DNA from 4 places in the Agrobacterium sp. 22-3639C2 genome. Region 2 is predicted to be linked to each of the others. Evidence: riboswitches for the same ligand, from Rfam matches in the RefSeq annotation. Region 2 holds a riboswitch; each other region holds the start of a gene.

Region 1 (4,927 bases), on a different contig from region 2:
CCAAGCTGATTGCTCTGCCAGCCGCTCATCCACAATTGCCGCAACCTTTCGCCTTCCATCTTGAAAAAGCTGCCGGTTGTCTTGCAGGTCAGAACGCGGTCGGAGCGGAAATTGCGGATCGCTTGCCTTAGCTCGCACCAGGCGACGATGTTGGTCGTCTCCGAATAATAGATCATGGCGATGGGCCGGATCTGTCGCCGGGTCTCGGTGCCGGTTTCATCGCCATAGGTTATGTCCAACCGCTCCTCGTCGCGCACCGCCCGCCTGACCATGGCAAGATCGACGCCGGCGGGTGAGGGCGCGATGCTGCCCCAGGCGTGCAGGGCATTGGCCGACAGGGTTTTCGACAGGGGTTCGGGCAGGGATGCGGCAATCTTGTCGCTGACCTTTTTGGCCGCCTGCCGCAATTCAGTATCGCCCGTGCGCGCGACCATGGCGAGCGCAAGCACGATCGCCTCCGTCTCCTCGATGGAAAACATCAGCGGCGGCAGGTTGAAGCCGGGACGCAGGATGTAACCGACGCCGCGTTCGCCTTCGATCGGCACGCGCATGGTCTGAAGGGCCGAAATATCGCGATAGACCGAGCGCACCGTGACTTCCAGTGCCTCGGCAATGGTCTGCGCGGTGATCGGCCTGCGCGCCACCCGCAGGATCTGGATGATCTCGAACAGTCTCGATGCCTTGCGCATTGCCGTTTTTCCCGGTGGTTTCTCAACGCAACTGACACAACGCTGTCAGTTGGCTTTTCCTATAAGCAGCAAAACACATTGAGAAACATGAGTTTTCCCGAATGTGTCGAAAACTGTTTTGGGAGATACTGACATGAGTTACGCCGAAAATCGCTGGCTTTTCTTTCTGGTCCTGTTCGGCATCATCATCCTGCCGGGCATGGATATGCTGTTCGTGCTGGCAAGTGCGTTGACGGGTGGCAAAAGAACCGGGCTTTCCGCCGCAAGCGGCATGAGCGCCGGCGGCATGGTGCATTCACTTTACGGTGCGTTGGGCGTCGGCATGCTTGCCGCCTGGATGCCGTCGCTGTTCCTGCCGCTGCTGGTCGCCGGCGCCGCTTACATGGTCTGGATCGGCGTCGGCCTGATGCGCAGCGCCATCACCGTCAATGGCGATGAGGCGCAGGCGAGCGCCTCTGTCAGAAAGGCGTTCTGGCGGGCCGTTCTCACCTGCCTTTCCAATCCGAAAGCCTATCTCTTCATGATGGCGATCTATCCGCAATTCCTCAAACCCGACTATGGTCCAATCTGGATGCAGGGTCTGGTAATGGGCGCGATGGTGGCCATCACGCAGTTCACGGTCTATGGCGCTCTGGCGCTGACGGCGGATAAAAGCCGGGCATGGCTCGTTTCCTCGCCTGCCGCGACGATTTTCATCGGCCGCGCCGCCGGTTTCATGCTGATTGCCGCAGCCCTGGTTACGCTTTGGGAAGCACTCTCCTAGACTTCTGTTTTCTTGGGGAAATTCACTGCAATGTGACTTCTTTTCGCCATGCGGAAAGGGCATCCTCGCGCCGTTATCGCGCGTTCGGCATCTGCCGGAATCAAGGAGAGAGTGTATGAAACTGAAAACCATCGCGGCGGCCATGCTTTTCGGCTGTCTTTGCGCCGGAGCGGTCTACGCTGCCGGCGAAGTCGAAAAACGTGAAGGCATGATGAAGCAGATCGGCGGCTCCATGGGGGCGCTTGCTGCCATCTCCAAGGGCCAGAAGCCTTATGACGCCGAAGCCGTAAAGGCTGCCGTGACGACCATCAGCACCAACGCCAAGGCTTTCCCCGACCAGTTTCCCCCGGGCAGCGAGACCGGCAGTGCTGCGGCACCCGCGATCTGGGAAAATTTCGATGACTTCAAGTCCAAGGCCGCCAAGCTCGGTGCCGATGCGGACAAGGTCCTCGCCAGCCTTCCCGCCGATCAGGCAGGCGTCACCGCCGCCATGCAGACCCTCGGTGCCGATTGTGGTGCGTGCCACCAGACCTACCGTCTGAAGAAGTGATCCTATTAAGAACGCCGCTTCCCGGCGGCGTTTTTTTCAGCGGGAATGATGCCTGATCTCATCAGGTGATAATGGGGAGAGGGGTCATGGCCTCCATTTGGACGAAGCTCGCGGGCGGGATCGCGGTGGCGGCCATTGCCGGTTTCGGCATTTTCGCCTGGGTCACCGCGCCTGTGCGTCAGGCACCCAGCCACTGGGTGAGCCTTGGCGAGCCGGACCTTGCCAATGGCGAAACGCTGTTCTGGGCGGGCGGCTGCGCAAGTTGCCATGCGGCACCAGATGCCAAGGGCGATGCGCTTTTGACGCTTTCGGGCGGGCAAGCGTTGAAAAGCCCCTTCGGCACCTTCCATGTGCCCAATATTTCCTCCGATCCGCAGCATGGCATTGGCGGCTGGACGCTTTCGGAATTCGGCGATGCGATGACGCGCGGCGTCGGCAAGAACGGCGAACATCTCTATCCGTCCTTCCCTTACGCCTCCTATGCCCGCATGACGCAGAAGGACATCAACGACCTCTTCGGTTATTTGCGGGTTCTGCCCGCCAGCCAGAATGACGCGCCGGATCATGAACTGCCGTTCCCCTTCAACATGCGCATGGCATTGGGCGGCTGGAAATTCCTCTATTTCGATACATCCGCGCCACCCCGCGTCGAGCTTGCCGATGCCAATGCCGAATTGCTGCGCGGCCAATATCTGGTGGAAGGCCCGGGCCATTGCGGCGAATGTCACACGCCGCGCAATGCGCTTGGCGGTTTTCTCGATGGCAAATGGCTGGCCGGTGGTCCAAATCCCGAAGGCGAGGGCCGGATTCCCGATATCACCCCCGGCTCGCAGAGCGTCGGAAGCTGGGAGGCGGCCGATATTGCCAACTATCTGGAAACCGGCTTCACCCCGGAATTCGACAGCGTCGGCGGCTCCATGGTCAAGGTGCAGCAGAATATGGCGCATCTGACGGCCGAAGACCGCAATGCGATCGCCGCCTATCTGAAGGCCATCCCGGCACGGTAGCCCTTTGCCGTCATGCCGGACTTGATCCGGCATCCAGCCGCGGCGCGCAATTCTCACGCCGGCCTGCCATTGACTCCCACCCACACCCATCGGATAACGATCCTGTGATGGTTCCTTCCGGGCGTTCCGGAAGGTGAAAAGGGAACACGATAGGGAGACATCCTCATTCGTGGCTGCCCCCGCAACTGTGAGCGGAGAGCCTGAAACGAAATGCCACTGGTAAGCATCTCGCCGGATATGGACGAGGGCAATGCCGGGAAGGTGTTTCAGGTTTTGACCCGTAAGCCAGGAGACCTGCCATCACGGAAATGTCCATGCCGGCGGGGTGTCCGGAAGAGCGGAATTTCAGGGTGGTGGTGCTTGAACGTGCCGCCCTGTGTCAGTCTCGTATCCCCGTGGTGAAGTGTATCGCATGCGGCTGCACGGCGTTTTGCCGTTCCGCCGCGTCTAAAGGCGCGGGGTCGCGCCGTAAGAGGGGTCACCATGTCCATCAACCAGAATACGGCAAATGCCGCCGTTTCGGCAAAAACGGGCAGCTTCGCGCAATCGCTGACGGCGATCGTGCTTGGTCTGTTCGTCGTCGGTTTTGTCGGCTTTTCGCATGTGGAAGCCGTTCACAACGCCGCGCATGACACACGTCATGCCAATGCTTTCCCTTGCCATTGAGGGGGAAAGCATGTCGTTCTTTCGCAATATCGTTTTTACCGCCGTCCTCGTCGGCATCGTTGGCGGCTTCGCCGTTTCGGCCATGCAGGCTTTCGGCACCACGCCGCTGATCCTGAAGGCGGAAACCTATGAAAATGCCGGTGGCGAAGCGCCCCACAGCCATGATGCTCCGGCCACGACCGGCGCTGCCGTTCCCGCGCACGAACATAATGAGGAAGCCTGGTCTCCGGCCGACGGCTTCGAGCGCACCGCCTATACGGTCGCCGCCAACGTGCTGACCGCCATCGGTTATGCGCTGGTGCTGACCGGCCTCATCTCGCTGCGTGGCACCGATGCCGGCTGGCGCGAAGGCCTTTTGTGGGGTGTGGCCGGTTTTGCCGCCGTCATGCTTGCGCCGATGATCGGCCTGCCGCCGGAACTGCCGGGCAGCCCGGCGGCCGCGCTTGAGGCGCGTCAAATCTGGTGGCTTTCGACGGTTGCCGCGACCGCAGGCGGCATTGCGCTGATCGCATTCCGGCGCGAACCCTGGGCAATCGTGCTCGCACTGGTGTTGATCGTTGCTCCACATGTGGTGGGCGCGCCCCTGCCGCCGGAAGGTGAACATGCGCTGGCACCGCTGCCGCTGGAACGACAGTTCATCGTCGCCGCCACCGTGACCAGCTTTGTCTTCTGGGCCTTGCTCGGAACATTGAGCGCGTTTTTCCTGAAGCGCTTCCAGCAGGCTTAAATCCATGCAGGACGCAGCCGAATGGAGTGAGGAACTCGACGCGCTGCGTTTTGCCGTTCCCGGTCACGGCGCTTTCTGCGCCGTGCATCGCCTTGCTTTCAAGGCAGTCCTTGGCGTCAGCCCGGAACGGGAAGCGGCGCTCGCCTATTTTCATGAGAATGAGGCTGCCTTTACGGTCGCAGCCCTTGCCAAGATAAAACGCTCGGCTTTGCCGGCCGGTCGCAGTCTGCATCTCAACAGCCGCGATATCCGCCGTGCGATTGCGGGGGAGGGCGGGGATGTCGCGCCCCGTGTCTGCCGGGTGCTTGATCAGGGGTGATTTGTGATGGTCTCGCGGCTTAACTTCCCCACCACCCTCATTCCTGTGACAAGCACAGGAATGAGGGTGGGAGGATCCGCAAAACTCTCGATGCCAAGGTGAGCCTCACCGGTGCTCCGCCGCAAAAACCTGAAGTTCCGCCTCGGCTTCCGGACCAAAGAGGCCGAGGTGTTTCAGAATTTCCACTGCGAAACTGACGGGTGCAC
Region 2 (4,927 bases):
TCCTCGTCATAGGAAAAGGCGATATGCACGGGACGTTTCAGCGCCATGCGCGAAAATGCAGGCGCCGCGGCGAGAACCGTGGCCAGAAAACCCTTCATGTCGGTGGTTCCGCGCCCGTAGAGACGATCATCTTCCGCCCGCAGTGTAAAGGGATCGGAAGACCATTCCGGCTCGCTGGCGGGTACGACATCCATATGGCCGGACAAAACATAGCCGGCGCGATCGGCCGGGCCGAAGGTGGCGAAGAGATTGGCGCGGTCGCCCTCCGGTCCCGCAAGCAGAGATACTTTCGCGCCGTGGCTTTCAAGATAATCGGCGATCCAGCCGGCAATATCGCCATTGGCGGTTCCAACGACCGACGGGAAACCGACGAGACGCTCAAGGATTTCGATTGCGTTCAATGGTCGTCTCCGCTGACCGGATTGTCATCCCGAAAGCTTAGAATGGACTGCGACGTTTATCTGCTGAAATGCGAATGATTTCGGTAGATTGTTGTGACCTTCCAGTGCTTTCAGAAAATTCGTGCTGGCGTAACCGGCTACCGTCGGATGTCGTGGGCTAGGCCGGGACCGGATGAAGGTTGTGAGCCGTAGGGGATGAGGGCCGTTGGTTATGGACCTGCTCAAAGTCGATAGTTTCGAGCTGCGGACCGTGGATATCGCGGACGTGGATGCCGATCATCTGCATGCACTCTCCATGGCCGTCGGATGGCGATATCACGCGAATGAATGGTGTTTTCTGCGGCAATGCGGCGTGGGTCTCGCTGCGCTCGATGAGATCGACCGTGTTGTCGCAACCGCGATGCTCTTTCCCTATGATCAGGGGTTTGCGACGCTTGGCATGGTCATTGTTTCCCCCCGTTTGCAGGGGCAGGGCGTAGCACCATGGCTTGTGCAGAAACTTGTCGCGAAATTCCCCACTGTCTCCCTGCGGTTGAACGCGACGGGAGCGTCGCGGCGGTTGTTTTCAAGGTTGGGTTTTGCCGGTGATACGGAAAAAGTATATCTGTTCCGGGGAAGGGCGAATTGCCTTTTCGAGATACCGCCGCCCGGCAGAAAACAACGAATAGAGCCGTTATCCGCAGGTCATCTGACTGATGTGGTGGAACTAGACCGGGCGGCTTTTGGCGTTTCGCGCCGGAACGTTTTGCAGCGACTTTTGACGCAGAATGCGGGTTACGGTGTGTTTGAGGCGAACCGTCTTACCGCTTTTGCGCTGCGCCGTGCGGCAGGGCGGGGCCACATTATCGGTCCGGTCGTTGCGGGTGCGGACATGGATGCGATTGCGCTTGTGAGGCGGCATTTTACCGATCTGGACGATGAGCTGGTGCGTCTCGACACCATCAGCGACAATAGTCTCTTTATTGATTTTATTGCGCAATCCGGGCTGGTGGTGATTGAAACCCTTACCACCATGTCCAAAGACGCGCCGCAACCGGCGCCTTCCGGCGCTACAAAAATTTTCGCGTTGGCGGGTCCGTCTTTGTGCTGAGCTGCGGCACTATCGCAATTGACGCCCCGGCGCTTGCCCCTTATGTCAGAAAGCGACGGTTCCTGAAGCCGAAGGGCCAAGGGATTAATAGGGAACATGGTGCGGGTGATTTCTATCGCCCAATGCCGTGGCTGCCCCCGCAACTGTAAGCGGATTGCCGCTCATCCTCGTGACGCCTGAAAAGCGTCATGCCACTGCACCCTTCAAGGTGCGGGAAGGCAGATGAACGGCGTATATTCGTGAGCCAGGAGACCTGCCGTCATAATATTGACCATCGTTACGGGCGGGGATGCCCGGAAGAGGAGCTGATTATGACCTTTCCGTCCGCGGAAACGTATTTAGAGTCCCGTTCTCCATCTCCACACTTGTTGTCGCTCTGTCACTACGCGTTTTGACGCGCGGCCTGCGGATCACGCCACTTTATTTAGACTGGAGAACATATGTTTCATTTCAAAAGCCTGCCGGTTTCCGCCGGTCTTCTGGCTGTCGCACTAGCGGCCTTGCCCGCCGGTGCCGCTCAGGCTGCCGAAACCACCTATCCGCTGACGATCAATAGCTGCGGCCACGAAATCACCTTCAAGCAGGCGCCCGCCCGCACAGTATCGGTCGGCCAGAGCACGACCGAGGTTCTCTATCTGCTCGGCGTGGCCGACAAGGTGGTAGGCACGGCGCTGTGGATCGGCCCGGTTCTGAAGGGTTACGAAGACGCCAATGCCAAGGTGGAGCGGCTTGCCGACAATGATCCGAGCTTCGAGGCGGTGGTTGGCAAGAGGCCAGACCTCGTGACGACGCAGTTCCAGTGGCAGATCGGTCCCGAAGGCGTTGTCGGAACACCGGAGCAATTCGCCGAACTCGGTATTCCCGTTTATACCTCCCCTGCCGATTGCATGGGCAAGGACAATTCCGGCGGCGGCGACGGCGTGCGCAAGTCCGTTTTCACCATGGACCTGATCTACCAGGAGGTCCGCGACCTTGCGAAAATTTTCAACGTGCAGGATCGCGGCGAGGAAGTCGTTGCCGACCTGAAAAAGCGTGAGGAAGCCGCCCGCGCCAAGATCGCTTCGGCGAATGGCAAGATTTCAGCAGTCTTCTGGTTCTCCAGCGCCGAGCTGGATATCGATCCTTACGTGGCGGGCCGCAATGGTGCGCCGGGTTACATCATGTCCGCGCTCGGGCTGAAGAACGTTATCGAAAGCGATGAGGAATGGCCGACTGTTGGCTGGGAAACCATCGCCAAGGCCAATCCGTCCGTGATCGTTGCCGGCAAGATGGACCGCCGGCGTTTCCCCGCCGATGACGTCGCCGTCAAGCTCAAGTTCCTCGCTACCGATCCGGTTGCCAGCATCATGCCCGCCGTCAAGGCGGCCCATGTCTTCGAAATGGACGCGCAGGCGATGAACCCGACCATCCGCACGATCGAAGGCATTGAAACGCTGGCCGAGGCGATTTCAACAGCCGGTCTCGCCAAGTGAACGGTCTTTCCGTCAATCTTGGCAGGGCGGGTCTGGCTTTTGCCGCACTCGCCCTGCTGCTCGTCGCGCTGATGGCCGGTGCGGCCATCGGCGAGACTGCCATTCCGTTCGACGTGGTGGCAAAGACCATTGCCAATCGTGTCTTCCATGCGGGTTATCCGCTGGAGCCGCTGGATGAGGGCATCGTCTGGAGTTACCGCCTCAGCCGCGCCGTTGTTGCCGCGTGCTGTGGCGCCTCGCTGGCGCTGGCCGGTGCGGTGCTTCAATCACTTCTGCGCAACCCGCTCGCCGATCCCTATATCCTCGGTATTTCAGCAGGCGCCTCAACCGGTGCCGTGGCCGTGGCGCTTCTGGGCTTCGGGGCGGGGTTCCTGACGATGCCGGCCGGCGCCCTGATCGGGGCTTTTGTGGCTTTTTCGCTTGTCAGCCTTCTGGCGGTGCGGGCAGGGCACGGCAACAGCGCCATCATCCTGGCGGGGGTCGCCGGTTCGCAACTGTTCAACGCCATGACGTCGTTCATCGTCACCAAATCCGCCAATGCCGAACAGGCGCGCGGCATCATGTTCTGGCTGCTGGGCAATCTTTCGGGCGTGCGCTGGCCGGATGTCTGGCTGGCTTTGCCGGTCAGTATTGCGGGTCTTGGGGTGTGCCTCTGGTACGCACGCGCGCTTGATGCTTTCGCTTTCGGCGGTCAGGCAGCAGCTTCGCTCGGTATTCCGGTGCGCCGGGTCTATGCGGTGCTGATCTCGGTTTCGGCGGTCATGACGGCAGTCATGGTGTCGCTGGTCGGTTCCATCGGCTTCGTCGGTCTCGTCATCCCGCATGCGGCGCGCATCTTCGTTGGCGTTCGCCACGGCATGTTGCTGCCGGTGACGGCGCTGACCGGTGCAATTTTCATGATCATCGCAGATATTCTCTCGCGCACCGTCATTCCGGGGCAGGTGCTGCCGATCGGCGTGATCACTGCGCTGGTCGGCGCGCCCGCCTTCGCCTTTATTCTCGGGCAGAAGAGAGGCCGGTCATGAAATTATCCGCCCACGATCTGCATTTCCATGCCGGCAATCTCGACATCGTGCGCGGTGTTTCGCTGGAGGTCGCCACGGGCGAGTTTCTGGGTATCATCGGGCCGAACGGTTCGGGCAAAAGCACGTTGCTTTCCATGCTGGCCGGCATTCGCATGCCGCGTCGGGGTCATGTCATGCTTGGTGAGGAACGGCTTGCCACATTCGGGCGGCGCGAACTTGCCCGCAGGCTGGCCTTTGTGGAGCAGCAGGCCGAAACCACCGAGCGCATCAGCGCGCGACAGGCCGTGGAACTGGGGCGCACGCCCTATCTCGGCCCGCTTTCCGCATGGTCGCCAAAGGACGACGCCATCGTCGATGCGGCGCTCGGAAATGTCGATATGGCGGACAAGGCCGAGCGAAACTGGCATCACCTTTCCGGCGGCGAACGCCAGCGCCTGCACATTGCCCGCGCATTGGCGCAGGAGCCGCATATTCTGCTGCTGGACGAACCGACCAACCATCTCGATATAGGCCACCAGATCGGTCTGCTCGATCTGGTGCGCAGGCAGGGACTGACGGTTGTGGCGGCGCTGCATGATCTCAATCACGCCGCCATGTTCTGCGACCGCGTCGCCATCATGCATCGCGGTGAAATGATCGCTGTCGGCCCACCGCGCGAAGTTCTCACCTCTTCGACCATCGCCGATGTGTTCGGGGTGCAATCCGTCGTCACCACGGATGAAAGCGGATTTTCACATATTCGTTTTCTGCCGGCCCACGGTGCGGCCGATCACGCAAGGAAAGCAACGGCACGATGATGAAATTGAAAAGACTTGCAAATCTCCGCTTTTGCGCCCGACAGCTTTGCGTTTCCGCGGGACTTGCCATGGTTGTGGCCACAGGGTTTTCCATTCAAGCCGGAGCCGAGACCTTCGAGGTGAAGATGCTGAACCGTGGCGA
Region 3 (4,927 bases), on a different contig from region 2:
CCGCAGGTTCAGACTATCAAAAAACTAAACAGTGAGCTCTCTTCGGACGATCTCAGCTCCTGCGCTCAAGGAATTCAGCTTGTCTCTTGCCACACGACGAGACAGGGGGGCCATGCCGCAATTGGTGCAGGGGCAAAGTTTATCTGCGTCGACAAACTTAAGCGCCTTGCGCAGCGTTGCAGCGACTTCCTCCGGGGTTTCGATGGTATTGCTTGCCACATCGATGGCCCCGACCATGACTTTCTTACCTCGAACAAGTTCCAGAAGATCCATTGGGACATGAGAATTGTGGCATTCGAGGGAGATCATACCGATGCCGGATTTCTGCAGCTTGGGGAGAGTTTCCTCATACTGCCGCCATTCTGACCCGAGTGTCTTTTTCCAATCCGTATTGGCCTTTATGCCGTAACCGTAGCAGATATGGACGGCGGTCTCGCACTTCAGCCCTTCAATTGCCTTGTCCAAAGTGGCAACACCCCAGTCATTCACATCGTCAAAGAAAACGTTGAAGGCAGGTTCGTCGAACTGGATGATATCGACGCCGGCAGCCTCCAATTCCTTTGCTTCCTCGTTGAGTATCCCGGCAAATTCCCAGGCAAGCTTTTCACGGCTCTTATAATGGCCGTCAAAGAGAGTATCGATCATCGTCATCGGACCCGGCAACGCCCATTTGATGGGTTGTTTGGTCTGCTGGCGCAAAAACTTGGCGTCTTCGACGAACACGGACTTCTGGCGAGACACGGCGCCGACGACTGTCGGGACACTCGCATCGTAGCGATCGCGAATTCTGACTGTCTCGCGTTTTGCAAAATCGACCCCGTCGAGGTGGTCGATGAAAGTCGTGACGAAATGTTGGCGTGTTTGCTCGCCATCACTGACGATGTCGATGCCGGCCTGTCGCTGATCGTCCAGTGAAAGGCGCAGGGCATCTCTCTTGCCTTCCAGTAATTCCTCGCCCTCCAGCTTCCAGGGCGACCACAGTTTTTCGGGCTGCGCAAGCCAGGAGGGTTTCGGCAGGCTGCCAGCAGTCGATGTGGGGAGAAGTTTCTTCACGGTGGGACCTCTTCTAAGTGATGCTCAGGCGGGGCGGTGAGCAAACAATTGCTCAAGGACGGCGCGGTATGGCTTAATGAAGTGTTTTTCGGTGAACTTACCCTGATCCACCGCCAAGCGATTTCGTTCGTCGCGATCGTAAATGACCCGGGTCAGCGAATAGTCCTGGTGCTTCAGGTTGGGCTGGTAAAATGTCCCGGCTGCTGCGTTCGCATTGTAGATTTCGGGGCGATAAATTCTCTGAAACGTTTCCATCGTGCTGATGACGCCGATTAGCTCAATATTGGAGTAGTCGCCCAGCAAGTCCCCAACAAAGTAGAACGCCAACGGCGCAACGCTGCCTGCAGGCATGAAGTAGCGAACCTGCAATCCCATTTTCCCGAAATACTGGTCGGTGGACGAGAACCCATTCTGCCGGTATTCGACGCCCATGACGGGGTGATGATTTTCGGTCCGGTAATAGGTCTTGCTGGTCGAGGCGCTGATGCAAATGACCGGCGGCTTGCGAAAGTACGAGCGGTAGGCATCCGACCGCAGAAAAGACTTGAACAGGTTTCCATGCAGGTCGCCGAAGTCGGCCGGAATGCTGAGGGCAGGAACGCTCTTGTTATGCTCCGGCAGCACAATGCTGAAGTCGTAGTCTCGCACATAGGAGGAGAAGTTATTCCCCACAATGCCGTCGATACGTTCACTGGTTTTGTGATCGATGATCGTCGTCTTCAGTATCTCGATGAGGGGAAATTTTTCACCTGCGACATCGAAGCTCATGTCGACCGAAATGATCTCCAACTCGACCGAGTATCGGTCCGATTTGGGATTATCCCAGTGCGCGAGGGCGTTGAAGCGGCTGTCGATCATGCGCATGACATTGCGCAGGTTTTCCTGCCGCTTTTCGCCCCTGGCCAGATTGGCGAAATTGGTGGTGATGCGCGTATTTTCTGAAGGACGATAGTCCTCATCGAAGGGTACGCTCGTGATCGTAAAAATGCAGGTCTGAGACATGTTGTGCCCCTATAAAGTTGGGGGCATGGGTCTGCGGACGCATAGCAAGACAGGCCGCGACAATGCAGCCTTTGCTACGGCACACTGGGACACCCCGCCCGTGGACGTTACTTCACCAAAGGCAGGTCTCCTGGCTCACGGATCATCACTTCCGTCCGTCTTCCCGGGGTAAACCAGTGACATATTGGACTTCAGCTCGCCGCTTACAGTTGCGGGGGCAGCGTCGGCTTTTCCGCATGACACGGAGCACCGACTTCCCTCTTAGCCCCGGCACGTTGCGTGCAACGACTGGGGAACCTTAGGCGTGACGACCATATTGTAAGCCACGTCATCGGTCAACATCATATAACGATATCTTTATGTCCTTAAGTCTACGTTTCCATTGTCGGTTCCGACCGAGTAGGTTGCATTCGGCGTTGTCAGGCGATTCTCACATACGCGGACCTGACCGTGGCAAACGTCTCGCTCCACGCAGTTGAAAGGATCAGACCACACCACGAATAGTTCCTAGCGCGGGAGCAGCCTGGTGATACCGTCTAGGCGCCCAGAGCGCGTTCCGCCAGACTTAGTCGCTCCAGAAGAGCCAGTACGTCGATCGACGGTTCAGGAGGCAATTGGGGCAGCTAGAAGGCGCGCATGATTTCGCCTGCCACAGGCGTTTCATTGAAGCGGCCTCGCCGGAGGTTGGGATGCTATCCGAACATGCCCTACTGTGCCGGCGCAGCGCTAATAAAGGAATCGGCGTTTGAATTAAATAGCGAATGAGCGAAGGCAAGCACCCTTAAATTGCGGGCCGATAACATCACGGACGCGTATCCGCATCAGCACCGCCGAATTTGTGCTCGGGCCTTCGAACGGCCCCATGTCGTTGAAGGTGCACAGGAAGTTCCGATCCGCACCCGGCATCTGACAGGTCTGGCAGTGGGCGGTATTCGGCTTCGTTAATCGTACCGTCAGGCTTGAATCACTGGAACTGCTAGTCGGCAGTCAACGTTGCGGTTTTACGCTTTTCGCCGCTTTGAGCAGCGTCATGCGTCCCCGTTTCCAATCTCCGGCGCAACGGCCTGGAGCAATATCCTCCTGCTGCCGCCGAGACGGACAGTTATCCCTCACAAAGACGAATACAACCGCTTTTTCGAAGAAAAGGGTTCCAGCCTTTCGCTGCAAGGATTGCCCAGGCAGTGGCGCCAACATGCGGCAACCTGAAATATTTGAAGTCGGCAAATGTCGAGGTCGGCCCGATCATCAGCCCGGTCGTCAGTTCGTCCCCGACTGTCGCGTAGATCAGGTTATCGGGAGATATTTGTGCGGCGATGGTGGCAAGCAGTGCCTCGGCCCGCTCGGCATCGCCGACCTGCTGAAATGTCAGCGCGGCCTGGGCCGTACCTTCCAGCCACACACCATCCCGATCGTCGTTAAAATCAAAACCTCCCGCAACCGCATAATGCCGATCAACCCAATGCAGAACACGCCCACTGCGGCCCCGAAACTCCGGCACGGCGAGAATGGGCCAGAGCTCGGAATCTATTCCGGACTGGCTCGAGTTGGGTGTGTCGCTTCCGGGTAGGCTGCCGACGTAAAACCGTCCCTGCTGCTCATTCCACATCGCATCAAGAAATTTGCGTGTTTTGTCCCGCATCGCCTGCCAGGCGCGCGCGCCCTCAATTTCGGCGAGCCAACCCGCAACGGCATACACATCGAGATTATGTTCCGTCGATTTCCACTCGAGTTTGGCCGGTGCAGGCTCATGACCGAATGTGCCACCTGTGTAGCCGATATCGCGGACGCCCGCCGTATGCGCATCGATCCAGCGCATGAGTTTGGTCGCTGCCTGCACATAGGACGGATTGCTTAATCGTTCACTGGCAGTGAGAAGCGCAAGTGCCGCCCAGGCCAGGTTGCCCGTTGCGCTGCCGACCTGATAGTCATCCTCGACCCACGTCTTGCTGGCCTCACTCCAAAAACCGGGCAAAAGCATAGCATCGTTTTCGTTCGCAACGGGGCCGGAACGGTAGGCGTTGCGCAGGCGGCCATCGCTGTAATAGCGATCATTGTTGACGGCGAGCAGCAGCGCATCGGCAACCCTTTTTGCCTCGGTATCGTTGCCACAGGAAAAAAGGGCAATCGTCGCCAGGGCATTGTCATAGGTGAAACCCGCATTTGAAAGAGCGGGATCAAGCGCTTTGCCACCCGGTGCAGGCTCAAAGCTCCGAAATACGAAGGGGGTGGTGGATCTGTCCATCTTCCCAACGAGACCCGCGCACAAGCTAACAGCAAGGCGGTCGCGAACTGATCCGGAACCGGTGCGCCCATCGCCACCAGCGACCACTCCTGTTGTGAAGCAGGTCATGAGAACTGTCGCGATGATCGATTTGACAGACATGAGTTTTCCGTTTTGTGGGCGCTTTTCCAAACAAGCCCGCCTCGAGCTTGCGGTTTACGTCGAGCACGGTCCCGGTTTTGGCGCGAATTGTCTTAGCTGAAGGCCCTTGCGAGTAACATCTGCATGGATTTCAACAGGTCGCCCTGTTCCGCGACATTTTCGGGCGCATTGCGGAAAAGCAGCCTCAAGATTGCACGATGCTGGTCGGCAGTGGGGGTGAGAGTGAATTTGCCGGGCGTTTGCGACACCTTCGTTGCATCGATCTGCACCCAGCCCACATCGGGCACGTACAGGGACTCTGCCTCGGCGTAAGACCGGTTGAAATCCGCCAGGGTCGCGGTTTCGGTCGAAAGCGCCACGATCCGTACCGCCTTCACCTCGCTTGCGCACTGCAAACGGCCTTCGAGATCCACGCCGATCGGCTCTTCCTTGTCGACACGTGGTAATTCAATGCAGCAGATGAGGCTGGTGAAGGCAATCACCATAGCG
Region 4 (4,927 bases), on a different contig from region 2:
CGTTCGAAAGGTAGGAAGCTGGATAATAAACACGGCCGATCTTGCCTTCCTTGCGAATTTCAATCTTCGAGACGATGGGATGGATCGAGGAGGTCGAGTGGTTGATATAGGAGATCGAGCCTGTGGGCGGCACGGCCTGAAGGTTCTGGTTATAGAGGCCGGTCTCCATGACGGCCTGCTTCAACGCTTTCCAGTCCTCCTGTGTCGGAATGGAAATGCCAGCTTTCTCAAAAAGGTCGCGGACCTTTTCCGTCGCGGGCAGCCATTCCCGGTCGGTATATTTATCGAAGTAGTCGCCCGAGGCATATTTGGAGTTTTCAAAGCCCTTGAAGCTCTGGCCCCTTTCAGTGGCAAGGCGATTGCTGGCGCGGATGGCGTGATAGGTCACCGTGTAGAAATAGATATTGGTGAAATCGATGCCCTCTTCGGAGCCGTAGAAGATGCGCTCGCGCGCCAGATAGCCATGCAGGTTCATCTGACCAAGCCCGATGGCGTGGCTCGCATCATTGCCCTTTTCCACGGAAGGGACAGACGAGATGTGGCTCATGTCAGAAACGGCCGTCAGCGCCCGGATGGAGGTTTCGATCGTCTTGCCGAAATCAGCCGAATCCATTGCTGAAGCAATGTTGAGCGAGCCGAGATTGCAGGAAATATCCTTGCCCATATGGCTGTAAGAGAGATCGTCGTTGAACTCGCTCGCCTCGCTGACCTGTAGGATTTCCGAGCAAAGATTGCTCATGCTGATACGGCCGGCGATCGGATTGGCGCGGTTCACCGTATCCTCGAACATGATATAGGGATAACCGCTTTCGAACTGGATTTCTGCGATGACTTGGAAGAACTCGCGTGCCTTTATCTTCTTCTTGCGGATGCGGCTGTCGGCGACCATTTCCTGATATTTTTCGCTGACGGAAATCTCGGTAAACGGCACGCCATAGACCCGCTCAACATCATACGGCGAGAACAGGTACATATCCTCGTTGTTTCTCGCGAGTTCGAAGGTGATATCAGGGATCACCACGCCGAGCGAAAGGGTTTTGATGCGGATTTTTTCGTCGGCGTTTTCGCGCTTGGTATCGAGGAAACGCATGATGTCCGGGTGATGGGCATGCAGATAGACCGCGCCAGCGCCCTGGCGCGCGCCAAGCTGGTTGGCGTAGGAGAACGAATCTTCCAGCAGCTTCATGACAGGAATGACGCCAGAGGACTGGTTTTCGATCTGTTTGATCGGCGCGCCGGCTTCGCGAATATTGGTCAGGGACAGTGCTACGCCACCGCCACGCTTGGAAAGCTGCAATGCTGAATTGATGGACCGGCCGATGCTTTCCATATTGTCTTCCACACGCAGCAGAAAACACGAAACCAGCTCACCGCGGCTTTTCTTGCCAGCGTTGAGAAAGGTCGGGGTTGCCGGCTGGAAGCGGCCGGAAATGATTTCATCCATCAGATCGCGGGCAAGCTGCTCGTCGCCACGCGCCAGAGCCAACGCCACCATGCAGACGCGGTCCTCATAACGCTCCAGGTAACGCTTTCCGTCGAAGGTCTTCAGCGTATAGGACGTATAATATTTGAAGGCGCCGAGAAATGTCGGAAAACGGAACTTTCTGGCATAGGCCTCGTCGTAGAGGTCACGGACGAAATTGAAGGAATACTGGTCCAGCACCTCCTGTTCGTAATATCCCTCGGTCACGAGATAATCGAGCTTTTCCCTGAGATTATGGAAAAACACCGTGTTCTGGTTGACGTGCTGAAGGAAATATTGCCGTGCCGCAAGGCGGTCCTTGTCGAGCTGAATCTTCCCGTTTTCATCGTAGAGGTTCAGCATCGCGTTCAGCGCGTGATAGTCCAGTCCCGCGTCCAGGTGTTTCTGCGCAGCGGTTACTTGTTGTTTGGCATCCGTGTTGCGCACCGCGCTCGAGGTCAGCGTGTCCAAAATCGTTCCAATCCATGATTGACGTTGGCGACATCTTCCTCCGTGCCGAGAAGCTCGAAGCGGTAGAGAAACGGCACCGCGCATTTACGCGACACGATATCTCCGGCGGATGCGAAAGCTGCGCCAAAATTCGTATTTCCCGCCGCGATGACGCCGCGAATGAGATTTCGGTTTGAGGGCTCGTTCAAAAACCGGATAACCGGTTTCGGTACCGCTCCTTTCATGCCGCCGCCCCCATAGGTGGGGGTGACGAGAACATAGGGCTCCGACACGTGAGGAACGTCTTCCTCGGCGCCGAGCGGCAGGCGAAGCAATCGTCGCCCCAGTTTTTGAAGGAAGCGATGAGTGTTCTCAGACCGGCTGGAATAATAGACGATCAGCCCCATCGCATCGCCTCCTCAGCTGATCGAGCCAATCATGTCCGGACGGAAACCCGCCCAATGGCGTTCGCCGGCAACGACCACGGGAACCTGCATGTAACCAAGGCCGCGAACGCGATCGAGGGCATCCGCGTCTTCTGAGATATCGACGATCTCGTAGCTGACACCGATGCGGTCAAGCGCACGATAGGTGGCAGTGCACTGAACGCAGGCGGGTTTGCTGTAAACGGTGACGGTCATTGTTTCCTCTTTCGAAGCCGCCTTTACGCACGGCTCAACATTGCCCGCCTGCAATCACAAGCGGGTGGCGATGGTTCTGTCATTCTGGCGAGGCGCGGCTCAGGCCGCGTAAGATCGCTGTCTACGCCGACGAGCGTAGAAACTCATAAAAATGCACTGGCATGACTTCACCCCGAAGCTTGTTCTGGAGGGGGCAGAAAAGGGCGCACGCAATTCATTTGCGTCATACACCTTCCTTCCGGACACCCCGCCCGTGGACGTTTTCGCTCAAGGCAGGTCTCCTGACTTGCGGGTCAAAACATCCATTCCCACCTTCCCGGAGCTTTTAGCGCCAGTGGCTCAAATCGGAACGATGCTCACCGCTTACAGTTGCGGGGGCAGTTTCGGCATTGCTTCACCATAATGGTGTTGCGCACCGAATTCCCGTCTTAGCTCCCGACGCTTGCGAATCGAAAGAACCTTGAACACCACATATAGTATATGATGAATTTTTTTCGTCAATAATTAGACATGCGAAAGCCCCACCCTGTGGATCAAAAAGATTCAACACATGGTCAACAAAGGCTTAACGGTGAATGCTCGATGCCGCCTACGGACGGAAGCGGCGGGTTATTCCCAGATATCGATGCGAATATCGGCGGGGCGGGAGTTCTCAATCACCCGCTTTCCGTTGGGAAGATCATTTTCGAACAGTTTGGCGTGAATCTCGGTCGCATCGAGACCATAGCCCTGCCATCTATCCCGCAGGCGTTCCTCGAGCACCGCAACGGATGGGCCTACGAAGACGGTAAGATCGAAGCTGCCGGAAAGCTTCGTCCACGGCGCCTCGTTCAACAGCAGATAGTTGCCTTCGGCAAGAATGAAGCGTGTTTCTGGCGCGATGGCGCGAGCGGAGGCAATGGCAATTTCGCGGGAGCGGTCAAAAACCGGGACAAGAACTTCCTGCCCGCCCTGACGAACTGCGGAGACGATATCAAGAAAGCCGCGCACGTCGAAGGTCTCCGGTGCGCCTTTTCGCGGCAAGAGCCCCCGTTCTTCGAGAATACCGTTATCCATATGGAAGCCGTCCATGGGCAGGACAGCCGCAGCCTCGCCGCGCGCCACGAGGGCACCGCACAGGGCATCCGCCAGCGTGGATTTGCCGGCCCCAGGGGGACCGGCAATGGCAATGATAAAACGAGATTTATCCTCAGCCCGCCGAAGAACGTCTTCGACGATCGTTTCAAGCTTCAACGTCATGCGGCCAGCGTTTCCTTTGGCGCTTCCTTGGCGCCCGTCATGAAGGCGACGGCGTCGGACATGGTATAGTCCTTCGGATTGATGACGCACAAACGCTTGCCCAGCCGATGAATATGAATCCGGTCAGCAACCTCGAAAACATGCGGCATGTTGTGCGAGATGAGAACGATCGGTAGCCCTCGCGCGCGTACATCCAGAATAAGCTCGAGAACGCGGCGGCTTTCCTTGACGCCGAGCGCCGCTGTCGGTTCGTCAAGGATGACGACCTTGGAGCCGAAGGCGGCTGCACGCGCCACCGCAACACCCTGGCGCTGGCCGCCGGAGAGGGTTTCCACCGCCTGATTGATGTTCTGGATCGTCATCAGGCCGAGTTCAGAGAGTTTCTCACGGGCAAACTTTTCCATCGCCGGACGGTCCAGTGCCCTGAACAGGCTTCCCTGAATACCGGGTTTGCGGATTTCACGGCCGAGAAACATATTGTCGGCTATGGACAATGCGGGAGACAGCGCAAGGTTCTGATAAACGGTTTCGATACCAGCCTTGCGCGCCTCGATCGGCGAGCGGAACTGTACCGGCTTGCCTTCAAGCCTGATCTCCCCTTCATCGGGTGTCACCGCACCGGAAATCGCCTTGATGAGAGAGGATTTTCCAGCACCGTTATCACCGATGACGGCGAGGATTTCGCCCGGATAAAGGTCAAAATCGGCATTGTCGAGCGCAGTCACACGACCGTAGCGTTTAACGAGATTGCGTGCTGTGAGGATAGGTTCTTTTGCCATCAGCCTGCTACCTTTCTGATCCACTGGTCGATTGCGACAGCCAAGATGATAAGGACGCCGATCAACAGATAGGTCCATTGTGGGTCTGTTCCGATAAGTCGCAGGCCGAGAGAGAAGACACCGACGATCAGCGCGCCGAAGATCATGCCCATGATCGAGCCGCGTCCGCCAAACAGCGATATGCCGCCGATGACCACTGCGGTGATGGATTCGATGTTGGCGAACTGACCGGCGGTCGGCGATACCGAGCCGATGCGGCCGATGAGAGCCCAGCCCGCGAAGGCGCAGATAAGCCCGGAAAGTGTGTAGACGGTCGTCAGCATGCGCTTGACGTTAACGCCGGCAAGTTCGGCTGC

What was found. A riboswitch is a leader RNA that binds a small molecule or an ion and turns the genes downstream of it on or off. The one in region 2 is predicted to bind cobalamin.
Region 1: linked by a shared signal. The riboswitch ahead of ACQZ6D_RS13480 (CbtB domain-containing protein) and the one ahead of ACQZ6D_RS10635 (ABC transporter substrate-binding protein) in region 2 are both predicted to bind cobalamin.
Region 3: linked by a shared signal. The riboswitch ahead of ACQZ6D_RS17890 (DUF1852 domain-containing protein) and the one ahead of ACQZ6D_RS10635 (ABC transporter substrate-binding protein) in region 2 are both predicted to bind cobalamin.
Region 4: linked by a shared signal. The riboswitch ahead of nrdH (glutaredoxin-like protein NrdH) and the one ahead of ACQZ6D_RS10635 (ABC transporter substrate-binding protein) in region 2 are both predicted to bind cobalamin.

The regions. Positions count from the first base shown of each region.
Region 1 is NZ_JBNWDB010000003.1:103,900-108,826, reverse strand. It holds gene ACQZ6D_RS13500 (helix-turn-helix transcriptional regulator) at 1-689, opposite strand, end outside; gene ACQZ6D_RS13495 (LysE family translocator) at 823-1,452, shown strand; gene ACQZ6D_RS13490 (c-type cytochrome) at 1,568-2,002, shown strand; gene ACQZ6D_RS13485 (c-type cytochrome) at 2,089-3,009, shown strand; cobalamin riboswitch at 3,101-3,325, shown strand; gene ACQZ6D_RS13480 (CbtB domain-containing protein) at 3,493-3,675, shown strand; gene ACQZ6D_RS13475 (CbtA family protein) at 3,686-4,402, shown strand; gene ACQZ6D_RS13470 (hypothetical protein) at 4,407-4,721, shown strand; gene ACQZ6D_RS13465 (type 1 glutamine amidotransferase family protein) at 4,827-4,927, opposite strand, start outside.
Region 2 is NZ_JBNWDB010000002.1:648,755-653,681, reverse strand. It holds gene argE (acetylornithine deacetylase) at 1-401, opposite strand, end outside; gene ACQZ6D_RS10640 (GNAT family N-acetyltransferase) at 613-1,491, shown strand; cobalamin riboswitch at 1,531-1,766, shown strand; gene ACQZ6D_RS10635 (ABC transporter substrate-binding protein) at 1,932-2,963, shown strand; gene ACQZ6D_RS10630 (FecCD family ABC transporter permease) at 2,960-3,988, shown strand; gene ACQZ6D_RS10625 (ABC transporter ATP-binding protein) at 3,985-4,785, shown strand; gene ACQZ6D_RS10620 (pseudoazurin) at 4,782-4,927, shown strand, end outside.
Region 3 is NZ_JBNWDB010000004.1:114,471-119,397, reverse strand. It holds gene ACQZ6D_RS17895 (methionine synthase) at 25-1,053, opposite strand; gene ACQZ6D_RS17890 (DUF1852 domain-containing protein) at 1,078-2,055, opposite strand; cobalamin riboswitch at 2,159-2,371, opposite strand; partial or broken gene ACQZ6D_RS17885 (Fic family protein) at 2,566-2,708, opposite strand; gene ACQZ6D_RS17880 (hypothetical protein) at 3,158-4,438, opposite strand; gene ACQZ6D_RS17875 (glycosyltransferase family 2 protein) at 4,531-4,927, opposite strand, start outside.
Region 4 is NZ_JBNWDB010000003.1:879,547-884,473, forward strand. It holds gene nrdE (class 1b ribonucleoside-diphosphate reductase subunit alpha) at 1-1,933, opposite strand, end outside; gene nrdI (class Ib ribonucleoside-diphosphate reductase assembly flavoprotein NrdI) at 1,921-2,319, opposite strand; gene nrdH (glutaredoxin-like protein NrdH) at 2,332-2,553, opposite strand; cobalamin riboswitch at 2,808-3,031, opposite strand; gene ACQZ6D_RS17310 (nucleoside triphosphate hydrolase) at 3,163-3,792, opposite strand; gene ACQZ6D_RS17315 (ATP-binding cassette domain-containing protein) at 3,789-4,571, opposite strand; gene ACQZ6D_RS17320 (ABC transporter permease) at 4,571-4,927, opposite strand, start outside.